DNA from 3 places in the Listeria sp. Marseille-Q6474 genome. Region 1 is predicted to be linked to each of the others. Evidence: predicted binding sites of a transcription regulator. Region 1 holds the regulator's gene; each other region holds the start of a gene.
The links. Region 1 encodes CtsR, which represses protease genes until heat stress. Its sites were predicted from a motif close to ATGGTCAATAAAGGTCAAACA; they were not measured.

Region 1 (6,776 bases):
TTCTACAGTCGGTTCATCAACTTTAATCGGTTGGAAACGTCTTTCAAGCGCTGCATCTTTTTCAATGTATTTGCGATATTCATCTAAGGTTGTTGCACCAATACATTGCAATTCACCACGAGCTAGAGGTGGCTTCAAAATATTGGATGCATCAATCGCACCTTCCGCCCCACCAGCGCCAATTAACGTATGCAGTTCGTCAATAAATAGAATAACATTACCAGCTTGACGAATTTCATCCATTACTTTTTTCAAACGGTCTTCAAATTCACCACGATATTTTGTACCTGCTACAACGGTCCCCATATCAAGCGTCATAACACGTTTTCCGCGCAAGGTTTCAGGTACTTCATTGCGGACAATTTGCTGTGCTAGACCTTCTGCAATGGCTGTTTTACCAACACCAGGTTCACCAATAAGAACTGGGTTATTTTTTGTCCGACGACTAAGCACCTCAATCACACGTTGAATTTCCTTAGAACGACCAATCACTGGATCCAAATTCTCTTCCCGAGCAATAACCGTTAAATCACGTGCCAAACTATCTAAAGTTGGTGTCGCTTGCGTATTTGTTTGTCGACCAGCACCTGTAGCATCTCCGCCACCAAGAAGCTGTAAAACTTGTTGACGCGCTTTATTTAAACTAATACCCAGATTACTTAAAACGCGAGCTGCAACGCCCTCTCCTTCACGAATAAGCCCAAGTAAGATATGTTCTGTTCCAACGTAAGTATGCCCTAGTTTCCTAGCCTCATCCATCGAAAGTTCAATTACTTTTTTCGCGCGAGGAGTATATTGAATCGTTGTCACAGCTTTTTCCCCATGACCAATTAAGCCTTCCACCTCTTGCTGCACTTTTTCAGAACTAATCCCAAGTTCATAGAGTGCTTTCGCCGCAATTCCTTCACCTTCTCTTACAAGGCCTAGAAGTATATGTTCCGTTCCTAAATTACTATGATTCAAACGCATCGCCTCTTCTTGTGACAACGCGAGTACTTTCTGAGCTCTTTGCGTAAACCGTCCAAACATCATTGTTGTTTCCTCCTTATCATAAGCCTAATTATTTATCGCCCAAAATCTCGCGAATCACTTTGGCCCGTATTACTTTCTCTTCTAATTCATCCATATCTCGTCCTGCTTCTTTTCTCAAAAAAGCTGGTTGCGAGAATAGTACCAATTCATTCATTTTTTGGCGAGAAATATGCTCGAAAAACCCTAATTCCACACCAAGTCTAATATCAGAAATAGCATCCGAAGCTTCTTGCATAGATATAATTCGACAATTCATCAATAAACCATATGATCTAAAAACTCTATCTTCAAGTGCAATGTGAAACTTTTGCTTCAAAGTAGTCCTAGCCACACGTTCTTGCATAATGATTTGTTCCATGACTTGCGTTAAATCTTCCACGATTTCCGTCTCAGTTTTGCCTAAAGTCACTTGATTAGAAACTTGAAAAATACTACTAGCGGGCATGCTACCTTCCCCGTATATACCTCTTACCACAAAACCGAGGCTCCTAATCGCTTCAATCACACTTTTAATTCTTTTCGTAGTAACAAGCCCTGGCAAATGCACCATTACAGAAGCTCTCATCCCAGTTCCAATATTCGTCACACAACTCGTTAAATAACCAAACTGTTTATCAAAAGCATAAGTTAATTTTTCTTCCACATATCCATCAATTTGCAATGCTGCCTCTAAAGCATCAAACAACCTTAACCCTGGTGTCATGCATTGTATCCGCAAATGATCTTCTTCATTTAACATAATACTCACATTTTCTTGTTCATTTAAGAGAACTGCACCATATTCACTTTTATTCATCATATAAGGACTAATTAAATGCTTTTCAACTAAAAGAGCCTTTTGCAACTTAGAAATCTGATTCATTTTGATTAAAGTGAAATTATCATCAAATACCTCCGCGATATTATCAACAACCTCTTCCTTTTGTTCATAAATAGGAAACTGCTCATCTTTTAAATTTCTAGCAAGTCTAATACGTGAACTCAGGACAACATCATCGTCATCACCAGCATTTTCTAACCAAGAACTGAGCCGAGGTTCGAATACATTCATTTATCCTCACCCCCAGCTTTCAAAGCCCTTATTTCATCACGAATAATTGCGGCTTCCTCAAATTCTTCATTTTTTACTAAGTCTGCTAACTTATCTTGAAGACGGTTTATCTCATTCTGCACATCTTCCGCACGTTCAATTTCCACAGGTACTTTTCCAATATGCTTTTTATAACCATTTTGCACCCGACCAATAATCGGAACTAATTGCTCCTCAAAAGCTGAATAACACTCCGCACAACCAACCCGATTAGTTTGTAAAAACTCCTCAAAGCTTAGATTGCAATTTTCACAAACCACTTTTTTCTGAGCAGATTCTTCTTTTTGTAATAACGTCAAAAAATCCAGAGCTACTTCACTAAAAGTATCCATTGCTTTAACAAGGTCTTTTTCAGAAGCAAGCGCCTCCTTAGTAGCACAATTCTCGCACAAGTATAACGACTCCACTTTCCCAGCTTCATTTAACTGTTGAAGCGCAATTATCGCCTTGTTTTCCCCACACTTTTGACAAATCATAGCCATCACACCTTAATCATATTTCAAAGCAACTAACATTGATTCGAGTATCCTACTACGCAAAATATCTCTATCTGGCAGAGGTAAAATTAAAACCTCACGATCAAGTGCAGCAACCATCAGTCTTGCTTCTTTCTTCGTTATAACATCTTCTTCAAGTAACCTTAAAATTACATCTTCAGAAAAAGATTGAGATACCTTTTTATCATGAACCATAGATATAATAGCTTCTAATAATTGAAGCTTATCATTCATTTTCACTTTGATAATCCGAATATATCCGCCGCCACCGCGTTTACTTTCAACAATATACCCGCGTTCCATTGTAAATCTAGTATTGATTACATAGTTGATTTGAGAAGGCACACATTCAAACTTATCCGCAATTTCACTTCTCTTAATTTCAACAGCTTCACTAGACTCCAGTACTTGCTTTAAATAAGCTTCTATAATATCAGAAATATTTTTCATTATAAGGAATCTCCTTTCCATATTTTCCAAATCACTGACTTTGACTATTTTTGACTTTAATTATACTAGATACCTGTACCTTTTAGCAATTTATTTATCTTTTTATAACAAAAAAAGCCCTAAATAATTAGGACTTTTAATATTGCCCGGCAGCGACCTACTCTCGCAGGGGGAAGCCCCCAACTACCATTGGCGCAGAGAAGCTTAACTACCGTGTTCGGGATGGGAACGGGTGTGACCTTCTCGCCATAACTACCAGACAATATGAAGTTGTTGAAAGATTGCTCTCTCAAAACTAGAGAAGAAAGGGTTCAGTTAGGTAACTTCGTTTCATTTTTTGGTTAAGTCCTCGATCGATTAGTATTTGTCCGCTCCATGTATCGCTACACTTCCACTCCAAACCTATCTACCTGATCATCTTTCAGGGATCTTACTTTCCGAAGAAATGGGAAATCTCATCTTGAGGGGGGCTTCACGCTTAGATGCTTTCAGCGTTTATCCCTGCCACACATAGCTACCCAGCGATGCTCCTGGCGGAACAACTGGTACACCAGCGGTGTGTCCATCCCGGTCCTCTCGTACTAAGGACAGCTCCTCTCAAATTTCCTGCGCCCGCGACGGATAGGGACCGAACTGTCTCACGACGTTCTGAACCCAGCTCGCGTGCCGCTTTAATGGGCGAACAGCCCAACCCTTGGGACCGACTACAGCCCCAGGATGCGACGAGCCGACATCGAGGTGCCAAACCTCCCCGTCGATGTGGACTCTTGGGGGAGATAAGCCTGTTATCCCCGGGGTAGCTTTTATCCGTTGAGCGATGGCCCTTCCATGCGGAACCACCGGATCACTAAGCCCGACTTTCGTCCCTGCTCGACTTGTCAGTCTCGCAGTCAAGCTCCCTTGTGCCTTTACACTCTGCGAATGATTTCCATCCATTCTGAGGGAACCTTTGGGCGCCTCCGTTACTCTTTAGGAGGCGACCGCCCCAGTCAAACTGCCCACCTGACACTGTCTCCCCACGCGCTTAGCGTGGCGGGTTAGAATGGTCATACAGCCAGGGTAGTATCCCACCATTGCCTCCTCGTATGCTAGCGCACACGTCTCTTCGGCTCCTACCTATCCTGTACAAGCGGTACAAACATTCCATATCAGGTTGCAGTAAAGCTCCACGGGGTCTTTCCGTCCTGTCGCGGGTAACCTGCATCTTCACAGGTACTATAATTTCACCGAGTCTCTCGTTGAGACAGTGCCCAGATCGTTGCGCCTTTCGTGCGGGTCGGAACTTACCCGACAAGGAATTTCGCTACCTTAGGACCGTTATAGTTACGGCCGCCGTTTACTGGGGCTTCAATTCGTACCTTCGCCGAAGCTAAGCACTCCTCTTAACCTTCCAGCACCGGGCAGGCGTCAGCCCCTATACGTCACCTTACGGTTTTGCAGAGACCTGTGTTTTTGCTAAACAGTCGCCTGGGCCTATTCACTGCGGCTCTCTCGGGCTTGCACCCTAATAGAGCACCCCTTCTCCCGAAGTTACGGGGTCATTTTGCCGAGTTCCTTAACGAGAGTTCTCTCGCTCACCTTAGGATTCTCTCCTCATCTACCTGTGTCGGTTTGCGGTACGGGCAGTACTACTCTTCCTAGAGGCTTTTCTTGACAGCGTGAAATCAGGAACTTCCGTACTTAATTTCCTTCCCCATCACAGCTCATGCTTCGCAAGAAGCGGATTTGCCTACTTCTCACACTCACTGCTTGGACGCACATTTCCATTCGTGCGATTCCCTATCCTTCTGTGTCACCCCATCGGTTAAACAATTAGCACTGGTACAGGAATCTCTACCTGTTGTCCATCGCCTACGCCTATCGGCCTCGGCTTAGGTCCCGACTAACCCTGAGCGGACGAGCCTTCCTCAGGAAACCTTAGATATTCGGTGGAAGGGATTCTCACCCTTCTTTCGCTACTCATACCGGCATTCTCACTTCTAAGCGCTCCACCAGTCCTTCCGGTCTGACTTCACCGCCCTTAGAACGCTCTCCTACCACGAACCTCCGAAGAGGTTCATCCACAGTTTCGGTAATATGTTTAGCCCCGGTACATTTTCGGCGCGGGGTCACTCGACCAGTGAGCTATTACGCACTCTTTCAATGGTGGCTGCTTCTAAGCCAACATCCTGGTTGTCTAAGCAACCCCACATCCTTTTCCACTTAACATATATTTGGGGACCTTAACTGGTGGTCTGGGCTGTTTCCCTTTCGACTACGGATCTTATCACTCGCAGTCTGACTCCCGAGTATAAGTACATGGCATTCGGAGTTTATCTGAATTCGGTAACCCGAGAAGGGCCCCTAGTCCAAACAGTGCTCTACCTCCATGACTCTTTACCTCGAGGCTAGCCCTAAAGCTATTTCGGAGAGAACCAGCTATCTCCAAGTTCGATTGGAATTTCTCCGCTACCCACACCTCATCCCCGCACTTTTCAACGTGCGTGGGTTCGGACCTCCAGTAAGTATTACCTTACCTTCATCCTGGACATGGGTAGATCACCTGGTTTCGGGTCTACGACCTGTTACTTATGCGCCCTATTCAGACTCGCTTTCGCTACGGCTCCGCTTTTTCCGCTTAACCTTGCAACAAATCGTAACTCGCCGGTTCATTCTACAAAAGGCACGCTATCACCCATTAACGGGCTCTAACTACTTGTAGGCACACGGTTTCAGGAACTGTTTCACTCCCCTTCCGGGGTGCTTTTCACCTTTCCCTCACGGTACTGGTTCACTATCGGTCACTAGGGAGTATTTAGCCTTGGGAGATGGTCCTCCCGGATTCCGACGGAATTTCACGTGTTCCGCCGTACTCAGGATCCACTCTGGAGGGAAAGCCATTTCAACTACCGGGCTGTTACCGTCTTTGGCGGGCCTTTCCAGACCGCTTCATTTATAACTTTCTTTTGTAACTCCGTATAGAGTGTCCTACAACCCCAAGAAGCAAGCTTCTTGGTTTGGGCTCTTTCCGTTTCGCTCGCCGCTACTCAGGAAATCGATTTTTCTTTCTCTTCCTCCAGGTACTTAGATGTTTCAGTTCCCTGGGTCTGCCTTCCTCACGCTATGTATTCACGTAAGGATACTATCCGACTAAAGATAGTGGGTTCCCCCATTCGGAAATCTCTGGATCAACGCTTACGTACAGCTCCCCAAAGCATATCGGTGTTAGTCCCGTCCTTCTTCGGCTCCTAGTGCCAAGGCATCCACCGTGCGCCCTTTCTAACTTAACCAATTTACTTCTACGAAGTAAAGGTTGTTTTTCTGATGTTCCGTATCAGCGATGATACTTCTTATCAGATGAAAGATTCACTTTCAGATGATTCTCGGTTACTTGTGTCATAAATAATAAATTATCTATGCTAACTTTACTAACTTTCTTATCTAGTTTTCAAAGAACAAACATACTTGAGAAGTACTAACCTCTCAAAACTGAACAAATAGAGAAGAACGAAAACTCACAGGTTTCCTTTTCCTTAGAAAGGAGGTGATCCAGCCGCACCTTCCGATACGGCTACCTTGTTACGACTTCACCCCAATTATCTGTCCCACCTTCGGCGGCTGGCTCCATAAAGGTTACCCTACCGACTTCGGGTGTTACAAACTCTCGTGGTGTGACGGGCGGTGTGTACAAGGCCCGGGAACGTATTCACCGTGGCATGCTGATCCAC
Region 2 (6,776 bases), 780 kb from region 1:
GATTGGAAAGAACAAACACCTGCATTTCGTCAATTAATATTAGATACGGTAAAAGCGAGATTAGAAATTCCTGATTTAGAGGATTATATTGAAGAAGAATATATTATTACTCCAACTGATTGGGAAGAAAAATATCATGTAAAATACGGGGCAATATTCGGTTTACAACATTTATGGCATCAACAAGGTTTCTTACATCCTGCGAAAAAGTCACCTGCGTTTAAGAACTTATTTGTTGTCGGAGCTGGGGCCATGTCTAGTAGCTCCCTCCCTTTCATTATTGAAAATGCGCAAATTGCTACCAAGAAATTTTTGCAAAAAGAAAAGAAATCCGAGTAATCGATTAGCTGATTACTCGGATTTCTTTGTAGTCTTCGTTTCTTTTTCAAGGCTAAAGAAATAACAAGCTGTAAAAATAATATTTGAAACAATAATAATAGCAATCGAGGTCCATAAATCAAGATAAAACGATAAAAAGACAAAGAAAGCGATAATAATCCAATAAACGATGACAATTTCTGATTTTAAATCTGGATATTTAAGTCGTTCCCAACTATCCGTTAAACTTAAAATAAAATAAATCATTAAATGTAAAATCAGGCCTAAGAGCCACCAATTTATAAAATCAGATAGCTGTAAGATCGTAAAACCATTTTGCGTAATATATAGTTGTTTAGATTGCATTGTGATTGGTTCAATTAAGACTTCAAAAATCATCACCATCGTAGCTGCGATAAAAGAATAAATCCCTCCACGAATCCAATCAACATTGATTTTAAGTGTGATTTCACGTGCGATAATGTGTGTCCCGGCAATCATTCCGACCCAAATGAATCCCATCGTAATAGGAATACCATACAAACTCCCGCCTAGCGTAGAGCCAATATATTCATCCGTATAACTTAATTGCATCCATTCGATACAAGTACTGACAACAAAAATAAGTAGAGTAATAGCAGATCCAAGCCATTTGCCATATTGCATAATAAAGAAAACTGCTGCAAAAATACCAGTAAATACTAAAAATAGTGACTGGATTGTTGTTAAACGCGGCGGAATAATGTGTAAAGAAACTAGCAATACACTACCTAAAAACCAGAATATATATACCCAAAGTAAAAATTTGTAGTTTTTTTCTAACATCTATGAACCACTCCTATTTTTTCATTATATAGGATTTATTAAATTGCACAACTTTTATCTTATCTTTTGTTTAATTGTTGCCAAACGATTTCATTTGTTTTAAAGTAGTATGAGAAGTATTTGTTAAGAAGAGGTGTAAAGTATTTGAAGAGCATCAAGATTGATTATAAACTTGTACTGGGACTCATTTTATGTGCCCTACTTGTTATATTAACATATCAGTTCCCACGTGTTTTTTGGTATTTATATGGAGCTGGGATGTTATTTTTACTTAGTTTTGTGATATTTAATGATGATTTAAAAAAGGAATTTTCGTTCGTTAAAGGCATTTTACCTGGAATTTTTTCCGGAATTGTCCTTTATATTATTTTTTACATAGGCGCCTTTATTATTAAAGTAATGCCAGGTGGTCTAGAACATTCTGTAGAAGCTGCATTTAATAAGTATTCCACCCACTCTTTAGTAATATGGTTGCTTTTGATTGTCGCGATTATCCCCGGTGAAGAAATTTTCTGGCGCGGATTTGTATTAAAACGTTTGAACCATTATTTTAATCATTGGTTCTCTAATATTTTTGCCGCTTTACTATGTATGGTCATGATGTTGCCTAGTGGTAATTTTGCCGCTATCATCGGTATTTTTGTCGCATCTCTTGTATGGAATGTGATGTACTCTTACCGTCCGAGCCTTCTCATGGTTTATCTGTCGCATTTGACCTTTGCCTTTTTACTACTCGCGGCATTGCCAATTTATTAAAAAACTTAGAAACATTCCTTTTTTATAGGAATGTTTTTTTTTTTTGAAAAATTTGAAGCAAAATACTTGAAAGTCAAAATAGGTCAGTATATAATAAATTCATAAGGTCAAAGATAGTCAAAGTCAAGACCTTTCATTTCTCATTTTTAAAAGGAGGAAATTAACTATGAACTGTGAAAAATGTAATCAAAATCAAGCAACAATCCAACTATATATGAATATTAACGGCAAGCGTGTAGAAATGCCGCTTTGTGCCTCTTGTTACGCAGAAGTTAGAAATCAAGCAAACTTTGGGGCAAATGAATTTCCAGGTGCTGGCGGTTCCCCGTTCGATGATATTTTCCGTCAACTAAGTGGCGCTGCAAACCAAGCAAGCCGTGAACAACAAAGTCAAAGAAACACACAAGTACAAACACAAACTGGTGGCGCTGGAAACGGCTTACTAGATGAATTTGGAACAAACTTAACAGATATGGCGAAAAACGATCAACTCGATCCAGTAATTGGTCGTGACAAAGAAATTAAACGTGTCATCGAAATCTTGAATCGTCGTAATAAAAACAATCCTGTCCTTATCGGTGAACCAGGTGTTGGTAAAACTGCGGTTGTCGAAGGACTTGCAAATGCAATTGTCGCAGGTGAAGTTCCAAGTAAGTTAATGAACAAAGAAGTTATCTTACTAGATGTTGCTTCTCTCGTTTCTGGAACAGGAATCCGCGGACAGTTTGAAGAACGAATGAAACAATTAATTAAAGAATTACAAGAACGCAAAAACACGATCTTGTTTATTGATGAAGTGCACACAATTGTCGGCGCTGGATCCGCAGAAGGTTCAATGGACGCAGGAAATATTTTAAAACCAGCCTTAGCTCGCGGTGACTTACAAATGATTGGTGCAACAACGCTAAAAGAATATCGTACTATCGAAAAAGATGCTGCACTTGAGCGTCGTTTCCAACCAGTAACGGTGAATGAACCTTCTACCGAAGAAACACTTACTATTTTAAATGGCTTGAAATCCAAATATGAAGATTTCCATGAAGTTGTCTATTCTCCTGAAGCTTTAAAAGCAGCGGTTGAATTAAGCTCTCGCTACATTCAAGACCGTCATTTGCCAGATAAAGCGATTGATTTAATGGATGAAGTTGGTTCAAAATACAATCTATCTATTGAAAAATTGGATGAAAACACCGTTAGTGAACGTGTTGCTCGTTTAGAAGAAGAAAAAAATCAAGCTCTCCAAATGGAAGACTACGAAAAAGCAGCCAAAGTTCGGGACGAAATTACTCGACTTGAAGAAAATAAAACTAGTAACTCCTTTTCAGAACGGCCAGTTATTCAATCTTCTGATATTCAAGCGATTATTGAAGAAAAAACTGGTATTCCAGTAGGACGTTTACAAGAAGACGAACAATCCAAAATGAAAAACCTAGAAAGCAACTTAACCGGAAAAGTAATCGGTCAAGATGATGCCGTGAAAAAAGTAGCGAAAGCAATTCGTCGTAGCCGTGTTGGGTTAAAAGCTAAAAATCGTCCAATTGGTTCGTTCTTATTCGTCGGACCTACTGGTGTCGGAAAAACAGAACTTGGTCGCACACTTGCTCGTGAATTATTTGGTACAAGTGAAGCGATGATTCGTTTAGATATGAGTGAATTCATGGAAAAACACAGCGTCTCTAAATTAATCGGTTCTCCTCCAGGCTATGTTGGTCACGAAGAAGCTGGTCAATTAACTGAAAAAGTTCGTCGTAATCCTTATAGCATCATCCTTTTAGACGAAATTGAAAAAGCACACCCGGATGTACAACATATGTTTTTACAAATTCTAGAGGATGGACGTTTAACTGATTCTCAAGGACGCACAGTAAGCTTTAAAGATACAGTAATAATCATGACAAGTAATGCTGGTACGACTGATACAGAAGCTTCTGTTGGCTTTAATACAGCAACTGACAATAAACTTGAAAAAGGCTCAGATATCCTTGCAAAACTAGGCGCATACTTTAAACCAGAATTCTTAAACCGTCTAGATAGCGTTATTGAATTTAAATCTCTTGAAAAAGATGATTTAGTACAGATTATCGACTTAATGCTCGTTGACTTAAATTCAATGCTCGCACAAGAAGGCGTAACTATAGACGTTTCTAAAGAAGTTAAAGAACATTTAATTGAGCTTGGATATGACCCTAAATTTGGTGCTAGACCACTTCGCCGCACAATCCAAGAACATTTAGAAGATGCGATTGCCGATAGTTTAATTGATCAACCAGAAGCGAAGAAATTAAATGCCACACTAAATGACGATAAAAATATCGTTATAACTGAACAAGTAACAGTTTAATAAAAAAGGCTTGCGTTAACTTAAACGCAAGCCTTTTTCTAATGCAAGTAAATATTGCTTTTTATCAATGTCCGCTCCGTTATACCCACCAAGCGCCCCATCACTTTTCACGCACCTATGACATGGAATAAGTATAGGAATAGGATTAGCGCGATTAGCTTGTCCCACCGCTTGCACTGCTTTTGGACTCCCAGCAGCTATTGCTATATCTTTATAACTAACAACTACACCATATGGAATTTCACTAAGTGCTTGCCAAACACGCTGTTGAAAAGGAGTTCCTTGCAAGAAAATTGGTAAATCAAATACTTCCCGCTCTCCTTCAAAATAACCTGCTAATTGTTCTAGAAGCTGCTGATATATTGCAATCTCACCCTTCTCTCCCGCTAAAATCTCCCAATTAGTCGGCTCATCGTATGAAATCTTTGTAATATGCGCATCCTCTATAATGATAAACAACGTACCCACCGGTGAATCGCTTGTTTGTTTCAACATCTTCCATACTTCCTTCCGAATATGATATTGCTCTAAAGATAGCACTTCTTTTAATAATGCGCAAACGTATGTCATCGCCTATTAATATTTGATACCTTTTGTTATCGAACTGTTGGATATTCGTTACAGATTCTAGGGTAAAATAAAACAAGATACTTCCAACTTAGAATAGAAAGGAATGTTTTTTATGGAGCAAACCGAGGTTAAACGGGAAAGTTACTTTGATAATGCGAAGTTTATCTTAATTTTCTTAGTTGTATTCGGACATTTTCTTCAAACATTTATTGCAGAATATGCTGGAGTTCGCGTCCTTTACATTTATATCTACACTTTCCATATGCCTGCCTTTATACTAATCTCTGGTTTTTTTGCTAAAAGTTTTGGTAAACCCGGATATTTAAAAAAGACAATGAAAAAGTTAATTTTACCATATGTTTTTTTCCAACTAATCTACAGTATTTTTTACTATTTTCTTTTAAATAAGGAGAATCTTTCTATTAAATTTTTAGATCCAGAATGGTCGCTTTGGTTTTTACTCAGCTTATTTTTCTGGAATTTAATGTTGCTTGTTTTTTCAAAAATCAAACCTTGGAAGTCTGTGAGTATTGCGCTTTTACTAGGACTGGTTGCTGGATACTTTGATATTATTGGTGGTTATTTAAGTTTATCTAGAACCCTTGTCTTCTTCCCATTCTTCTTAGTAGGCTACTTTTTAAAAAAGGAACATTTTTACTTTCTTAAAACGCATATAGCTTCTATCGTTGGGGGAATTTTCGTTGTATTATTACTGATTTTTATTACCATGCATCCGAATCTAAACGATAAATGGTTTTTAGGATCAAAACCATATGCTAACTTTGTCGAAGTGAAGTCGCTTGGTCTTTTCATTCGCGCGCTCGTCTACATGATTAGTTTTTGCTCTATCGCTGCTTTTTTCAGTTTTATTCCACAAAAAAGGTTATTTTTTACTAAATGGGGTAAAAATACGTTATATGTTTATTTGTTACATGGCTTCTTTATTAAGTTCTTTCGTGAAGGTGGCCAAACTGACTTTCAATATAGCCCGTCTACGTTTTTACTATTATTTGGAATTACTTTTGGTTTGACGGTGTTATTATCCAGTCGATTGGTAAAAACAGTTGTTCAGCCAGTGATTGAGCTGCGTGCTTCAATGCTCTATAACGTGTTTAGCCGATTAACAAAGCGGGAAAGTTATTAAACGTATAGATAGAAAAAGGAGGTTTTATTATGGGCTCAAGAAAGCCAGAAGTTATTATCGGATTAATTGGCTCCATCATTGGGATTGTAGTTGGTTTTTGGATTATTAATTATGGAGATTCAGTCACAGATTATATACAGACATTTACTTATTTACCAGGTGAACTAGGAAATGAGTTGGCAAATCTAGGGTGGATTACATTAATTGCCTCAGTAGTTGCATTAATTGCTTCTCTCTTAATTAAATCAGCTCCTCGTGGTTGGGGTGTTATCTTAGTAGTTATTGGTATCGTTTTATTCTTCGTTATTGGTACTGCTTGGATTGTATCAGGTATCTTAATTACACTAACTGGTTTAATGGGAATTTTCAGAAGACCAATTCCAAAATCAAAATATTAATTATTATCCCCTAATCAAATTGGTTAGGGGTTTTTAATGCTAAAAAAATCCTTTCCGCGTTTTGCAGAAAGGATTTTTATTTTAACCAGTAATAATTTTTTCTTTTGGTAAACGGATGGCATTTTTAGGTTGATTTTTATTTCTTAAACTAAGCATCGAATACATGATGCCAACCCGGCCTATAAACATCAAGACGATAATAATTAATTTACCTGGCGTGGACAAATCAGGCGTCAAACCAACTGATAAACCTGACGTTCCAAACGCCGAGAACACTTCAAAAATAACTGAAATGAGCGAGGCCGTTTCTGTCTGCATAAGTATGACTATCGCAGAAATACTGAGAAATCCTGCAACAAGCGTGACTGCAAGCGACTTGCGAACATCTTCTTGATGCAATTCTCGCCCAAAAATATAAACATGT
Region 3 (6,776 bases), on a different contig from region 1:
GCGAAAAGTTTTGCAGAAGTGTCACATTCTCGCCAATATAGTTTTCCATTAGTTGACGAAGATAATGTTCTGTTCCAGTTGTGATAAATACTTTTTTCATGATAAGTCCTTCTTTCAGTTTTATTCAATTAAGATAAATGATTACACCTTTATTTTCCACGTTTTTCATAATTGAAACAGCAGATAGGCAATTTGTTTGGTTTTATACAAGATTTCTAGTATCCTTTTATCTGGAGAAGTTATTTATTGTTCTGTTGCCTATTGTGTGTAAATGAACAAAGAAGGGAAGCGACTCAATGACAAAAATAACGAACGATTTATTTTTAAAAGCAGCGCGAAAAGAACAAGTGGACCGAATTCCGGTTTGGTACATGAGACAAGCAGGGAGATCTCAACCAGAATATCGTAAATTAAAAGAAAAATATTCGCTATTTGAAATTACTCATCAACCAGAAATATGTGCTTATGTTACTAAATTACCAGTAGATCAATACGGAGTCGATGCAGCAATTTTATATAAAGATATTATGACACCACTTCCGGGGATGGGAGTAGATGTAGAGATTAAGTCAGGCATTGGTCCAGTCATACATAATCCAATTAGAACTTTCCAAGATGTCGAGAAACTGACGATTTTTAAACCGGAAATTGAAGTGCCTTATGTGCTTGATACGATAAAATTACTAGCTGATGATATGTTAGATGTACCTTTAATTGGATTTGCTGGAGCACCTTTCACACTTGCAAGTTATATGATAGAAGGTGGTCCATCGAAAAATTATCACCAAACAAAAAGTTTTATGTACCGTGAACCAGAAGTTTGGGCAATTTTAATGGAAAAACTTGGACGCATGACTGCGAATTATTTAATAGCGCAAATTAACGCCGGGGCTTCTGCTGTTCAATTGTTTGATTCTTGGGTAGGAGCACTTAGCCGTGCGGATTATGCGCAGTACATCCGACCTGTCATTGAAATGATCGTTAAAGAAGTGAAAGCTGTTCATCCAACAACACCGATTATTATGCAAGCGGTTGGGGCGAGTCATCTTTTAGCAGAGTGGGAAACAATGCCACTAGATGTAGTCGGTGTAGATTGGCGTGAAACGATTACAACTGCTAGACAAAAAGTACCAACAAAAGCAATTCAAGGAAATCTAGACCCATCCACACTTCTTGCACCAGAAAAATGTCTAGCAGAAACGGAACGAATTTTGCAAGAAGGTATACTAGAACCAGGATACATTTTCAACTTAGGACACGGTGTTTTTCCAGAAGTACCACCAGAAATGCTAAAAAAATTAACTAAGTACATCCACGAAAGAAGCGAAATTCTATTAAAAAAAGGATGATGAAAAATGACTAAAAAAGTAGGTTTACTTGTAATGGCATACGGGACTCCGTATAAAGACGAAGATATTGAACGTTACTACACAGATATTCGTCACGGACATAAGCCAAGTGAAGAAATGATTGCAGATTTACGAGGAAGATACCACGCTATCGGAGGCCTTTCACCACTCGCGAAAATCACCGAAGCACAAGCCTATGGACTAGAAAAAGCATTAAATGACGCACAAGATGAAGTAGAATTTAAAGCGTATATCGGTTTAAAACACATCGAACCATTCATTGAGGACGCGGTTGAAGCAATGCATAAAGATGGTATAGAAGAAGCTATTTCTATCGTTTTAGCGCCACATTATTCCAGTTTTAGTGTCGAAGCATATAACAAAAGAGCAAAAGATGCTGCTGATAAATTGGGCGGTATTCATATTCAAGCAATTAATGATTGGTACAAACAACCAAAATTCATTCAAATGTGGGCTGATAGAATTAATGAAACAGCTAAACAAATTCCAGCAGAGGAATTAATAGACACTGTGTTAATTGTTTCCGCACACAGTTTACCAGAGAAAATTAAACAACATAACGATCCGTATCCAGACCAACTTCAAGAAACAGCGGATTTAATTTTTGATAAAGTAGCAGTACCTCATTATGCGCTAGGTTGGCAAAGTGAAGGGAAAACCGGGGAACCTTGGCTTGGACCTGATGTACAAGATTTAACAAGAGAACTTCATGGCCGAGAAAAATACAAACATTTTATTTATACGCCAGTTGGTTTTGTCGCAGAACATTTAGAAGTACTTTATGATAATGATTATGAATGTAAAGTAGTAACAGATGAAGTTGGTGCAGCTTACCATCGACCTCCAATGCCAAATGCTGACCCTGAATTTTTAGAAGTCTTAAGAACGGTCGTTTGGGATGCATACACAAAATAAAAAAAGGCGCCGGGATACTCGTTATTCCGGCACTTTTTTTATAAAGAAAGAAAACGGTTTCAATATTTTTAGCTAAATACTATGAAGTTTTAATCAGATTCTCATCTTTGCCGGGCATAATGATAACTATAGAAAGACAGGAGGTTCACCCAAATGAAAAACAAGGCAGAAAAACAAAGAATTGCCACTAATTTGTCACTTTATATGAAAATAAATGGATATACTCATAGAACATTCGCGCTTGCAGTCGGGATTTCCCAAAACACTTTGAAAGCATTAATGATTGGGAAAATGAGAAACGAAAATAAATTCCAAAAATACATAACACAAATTACAGAAAGTTTGACATTAGACGAAAAATTCTTTGAACAACCAAAAGAAGCGATTACAGCAGCACCTATCACTTTTCAAGATACAAACAAAATGCATCTTGGAGACGAGAAATTCAATGCTATCAGCTTAATGTTAAAAATTGGCGAAATTCATTACGAATCATAAAAAGCTTGGGACTAATCATCCCGAGCTTTTTTATATGGCATAAAACAGAAAGATTCAGGGCTTGACGAACCTCACTAACTCACGTAAAATGAAGACAATTTTCAAAATAGGAGTGTGACACATGATTAGAAAACTAACTGTATCTGATAATGAAGAAGTAATGGCACTTTTAAAACCCGAAGCAACCCAAAATTTATTTATTATTGGGGACATCGAAAATTTTGGTTATGAGAGTGATGTGCAAGATCTTTGGGGCGAATTCGATTCTGCAGGTAAATTACATGCATTGTTACTTCGATTCGATACGTTTTTCTTACCCTATTCAAAAGACGCTAATTTTAATGCAAAAGCTTTTTCGGAAATTATTGCTACACATGACAAGTATGAAGTTAGCGGGATGTCTCGTGTCACAAAAGAACTAGAACCATTTTTACCAGGACTTGCCGAGAAAAGACAAGATACTTATTTTTGCGAATGCGAACATGTAAATCGTATTCCAGTGAATCAAGATGTTATCGTTAGAACGGCGGTAGCGGAAGACGTGGCACCAATTATTAAAATGCGCAAACACATTAAAGAATTTGGTTCACGCGACGAAAACGAAGAATTAATTATTCGCCAAATTGAAAAAGGCGTTAAACGAATTTATTATATTGAACAAGACCAAGAAGTAGTTGCCGTAGCAGAAACATCGGCAGAAAATTCCTTTTCAGCAATGATTACAGGTGTAGCGACAAGTGATGGATATCGACAACGCGGTTTTGCAAGTACGCTTCTAAAAAAATTATGTTGCGATGTATTAGCAGAAGGAAAGAAACCATGTTTGTTTTATGATAACCCAGTTGCTGGTGAAATATATCACCGCCTTGGTTTTGAGCACACAGGAGATTTTGTTATGTATAAATAACCTTTACTTTGCATCCGTAAGATTGGTATGATGGATATATTATGTTAGTAAAGGATGAATAATGTGAAACCACGTGGAATTTGTTTTTTTGATATGGATGGAACACTGTTGAATAGTGAATCCAAAGTACTTGATACCTCACTTCAAGCACTTGATAAACTTCGAGAAAATAATGTTATTCCTGTCATTGCTACTGGTCGGACACTTATAGAAATCAGTCATCAAATGAAAATTACCGGCATTGAATCCGCAGTAATGATGAACGGACAAATGGCTATTTTTGAAGGAGAAAAAGTGTACGAAGATGTGCTTGATGCTGATTTGCTTGCTCGTTTGACGGAAGAAGCTAAATCACAAAATGTAGAGGTTTGCTATTATAATGATAAAAGAATTGGCGCAACTGCAAGTACACCAGTTGTAAAAGCGCATTATGATTTTTTAGGCGAGCCAATGCCAGAAGTAAGACCGAATATGTATAAAGAAGAAACTATCAATATGGCGCTTCTTTTACTCGAGTCAGGTGATGACTATTTTCCAGAACGTTTTCCAGAATTACAATTCGTTCGCAATACACCATTTAGTAATGACGTCTTAAGAAATGGCGGATCTAAAGCTGTCGGTATTTCGAAACTACTTGAAGTTATGGGCTATCAAGATGTTCCAACCTATGCTTTTGGAGATGGCATGAACGACTTAGAGATGTTTGGCGCTGTGGATTATGCGATTGCAATGGAAAACGCTGTACCTTTATTAAAAGAAAAAGCTAACTTTGTAACGAAAGACAACAATAGCGATGGAATAATGTTAGGCTTGAAACAATTTGATCTAATTTAGAGAAGTGCCTCGTGCGCTTCTTTTTTTATGAAATTTCCAACGCAAGACCGATAGAATTGTAATAATTATTTTGATATAATAAAACTAATCAATTGAAGAGGAGAAATGTTCATGAACGAAATCAATCCAACATCCGAGCGAGTAAACACAGAGAAAAGAACAAATAAACAAATTATTATGCAAAAAATACTTAATTGGTTTGTATTTTCTTTGCTACTTGCATCTATCGGTGCTGCGATTGGGAGTAAATTAAGTCCAGAACTTTATTTGCCTCTTGTCGTGTTAGAAGTCGCGTTACTTATCACAGCAATGGTAGTGCGTCGAAGTAAAACAATTAATAAAGTGGTGGGGTACCCAGTAGTACTAGCATTTGCGTTTGTCACAGGCTTAACGCTTGGACCAACTTTGACATATTATTTTGGTGCAGGACAAGGTGCCGCCGTTCTGATGGCTTTTGTTACAGCAACCATTACATTCACAACACTAGCTTTTATTGGCGCAAAAATGAAAAGAGACTTATCTTTCTTAAGTAGCGCATTATTCGCTGCGATTATTATTCTTATCATCTTTAGTTTTGCAGGAGTATTTTTACCATTAGGTTCTATGCTGACAACAATTATTTCAGCAGGTGGGACAATTATTTTCTCATTATACATTTTGTATGATTTTAACCAAATTATGAAGCGCGATGTGGAACTTGCAGATGTGCCAATGCTTGCGCTAAATTTATACCTTGATTTCCTTAACTTATTCATGTTCTTACTCCGCCTATTTACAGGTCGTGATTAAGAAATTCTGAAGATCTGCCAACCTAAAAATTGGTAGGTCTTTTTCTATAAAAAAAGATGGTTTTTGTTAGACAAAAGCAAGATAAAAAACTATAATAAAGTTAAGGTCAAAAAAGGTCAGACTTATCTTTTATAAGGAGGACAAAAAATGGATTTACAAAAATTTACCCAACAAGTCCAGCAAACAATTGCGGACGCACAAAATCTAGCTATTGCATCAGAACATCAAGAAATTGACGTTATACATGTTTTTAAAGTGTTATTAACGGAGAGTGACTTTGCAAAACGCGTATATGATGTAGCAGAAGTTAATGTTGAGGCACTTCAAAAAGTAGTAGACGAATCTTTAAGAAAAATCCCTGTTGTTTCAGGAAGCGGAGTGAACTATGGCCAAGCAATGAGTCAAGCACTTTTCCAACTAATGAGAGATGCAGAAAAAGAACAGAAACAATTAGACGATGATTTTGTATCGACAGAACATCTTATCTTAGCTGTAATGGACCAAAAGTCAAATCCCATCACAGCCGAATTAAAAAAGCAAAATAAATCTAAAAAACAAATTAACGAAGCAATTTTAAAAATCAGAGGAGGGAAAAAAGTGACTTCTCAAAATGCAGAGGAAAACTATGAAGCTTTAACAAAATATGGACGAGATTTAGTCGCGGAAGTAAGAAGCGGGAAACTTGATCCAGTGATTGGACGCGACGCAGAAATTCGTAATGTCATCCGAATTTTATCAAGAAAAACAAAAAATAATCCAGTTCTAATTGGTGAACCAGGTGTTGGTAAAACAGCAATTGTGGAAGGTTTAGCACAACGTATTGTCAGAAAAGACGTTCCAGAAGGATTGAAAGATAAAACAATTATTTCCCTTGATATTGGTTCCCTTATTGCTGGGGCTAAGTATCGTGGTGAATTTGAAGAACGTTTAAAAGCAGTACTCCAAGAAGTAAAACAAAGTGATGGTCAAATTTTACTATTTATAGATGAAATTCACACAATTGTCGGCGCAGGTAAAACAGATGGAGCTATGGATGCTGGAAACATGTTAAAACCTATGCTTGCAAGAGGTGAACTTCACTGTATCGGCGCAACAACTTTAGACGAATACCGCCAATATATCGAAAAAGATGCGGCACTAGAAAGACGTTTCCAAAAAGTACTTGTTCCAGAGCCAACAGTGGAAGATACAGTTTCCATTTTACGTGGTTTAAAAGAACGTTTTGAAATCCATCATGGCGTAAATATTCATGATAATGCCTTAGTTGCCGCAGCTAGCCTTTCTAATCGTTACATTACGGATCGTTTTTTACCGGATAAAGCAATTGATTTAGTAGATGAAGCGTGTGCAACTATTCGCGTCGAAATTGACTCTATGCCAAGTGAACTTGATGAAGTAACAAGAAAAGTCATGCAGCTAGAAATTGAAGAAGCGGCATTAAAAGAAGAAAAAGACCCAGCAAG

Region 2: the regulator CtsR is predicted to act here: its motif matches at 2,003-2,023, upstream of OC533_RS03370 (ATP-dependent Clp protease ATP-binding subunit).
Region 3: the regulator CtsR is predicted to act here: its motif matches at 5,416-5,436, upstream of clpB (ATP-dependent chaperone ClpB).

What each region holds. Positions count from the first base shown of each region.
Region 1 is NZ_CAMPPS010000001.1:1,449,865-1,456,640, forward strand. Features, by position in the region: gene OC533_RS07275 (ATP-dependent Clp protease ATP-binding subunit) at 1-1,032, opposite strand, end outside; gene OC533_RS07280 (protein arginine kinase) at 1,061-2,083, opposite strand; gene OC533_RS07285 (UvrB/UvrC motif-containing protein) at 2,080-2,598, opposite strand; gene OC533_RS07290 (CtsR family transcriptional regulator) at 2,611-3,069, opposite strand; rRNA gene rrf (5S ribosomal RNA) at 3,214-3,329, opposite strand; rRNA gene OC533_RS07300 (23S ribosomal RNA) at 3,407-6,338, opposite strand; rRNA gene OC533_RS07305 (16S ribosomal RNA) at 6,586-6,776, opposite strand, start outside.
Region 2 is NZ_CAMPPS010000001.1:669,287-676,062, forward strand. Features, by position in the region: gene OC533_RS03355 (phytoene desaturase family protein) at 1-339, shown strand, start outside; gene OC533_RS03360 (membrane protein) at 352-1,143, opposite strand; gene OC533_RS03365 (CPBP family intramembrane glutamic endopeptidase) at 1,288-1,899, shown strand; gene OC533_RS03370 (ATP-dependent Clp protease ATP-binding subunit) at 2,066-4,240, shown strand; gene OC533_RS03375 (methylated-DNA--[protein]-cysteine S-methyltransferase) at 4,256-4,735, opposite strand; gene OC533_RS03380 (acyltransferase family protein) at 4,923-5,954, shown strand; gene OC533_RS03385 (DUF4064 domain-containing protein) at 5,984-6,352, shown strand; gene OC533_RS03390 (TrkH family potassium uptake protein) at 6,434-6,776, opposite strand, start outside.
Region 3 is NZ_CAMPPS010000002.1:204,596-211,371, forward strand. Features, by position in the region: gene OC533_RS11840 (antibiotic biosynthesis monooxygenase family protein) at 1-100, opposite strand, end outside; gene hemE (uroporphyrinogen decarboxylase) at 297-1,349, shown strand; gene hemH (ferrochelatase) at 1,356-2,285, shown strand; gene OC533_RS11855 (hypothetical protein) at 2,439-2,783, shown strand; gene OC533_RS11860 (GNAT family N-acetyltransferase) at 2,905-3,690, shown strand; gene OC533_RS11865 (Cof-type HAD-IIB family hydrolase) at 3,754-4,524, shown strand; gene OC533_RS11870 (Bax inhibitor-1/YccA family protein) at 4,636-5,313, shown strand; gene clpB (ATP-dependent chaperone ClpB) at 5,461-6,776, shown strand, end outside.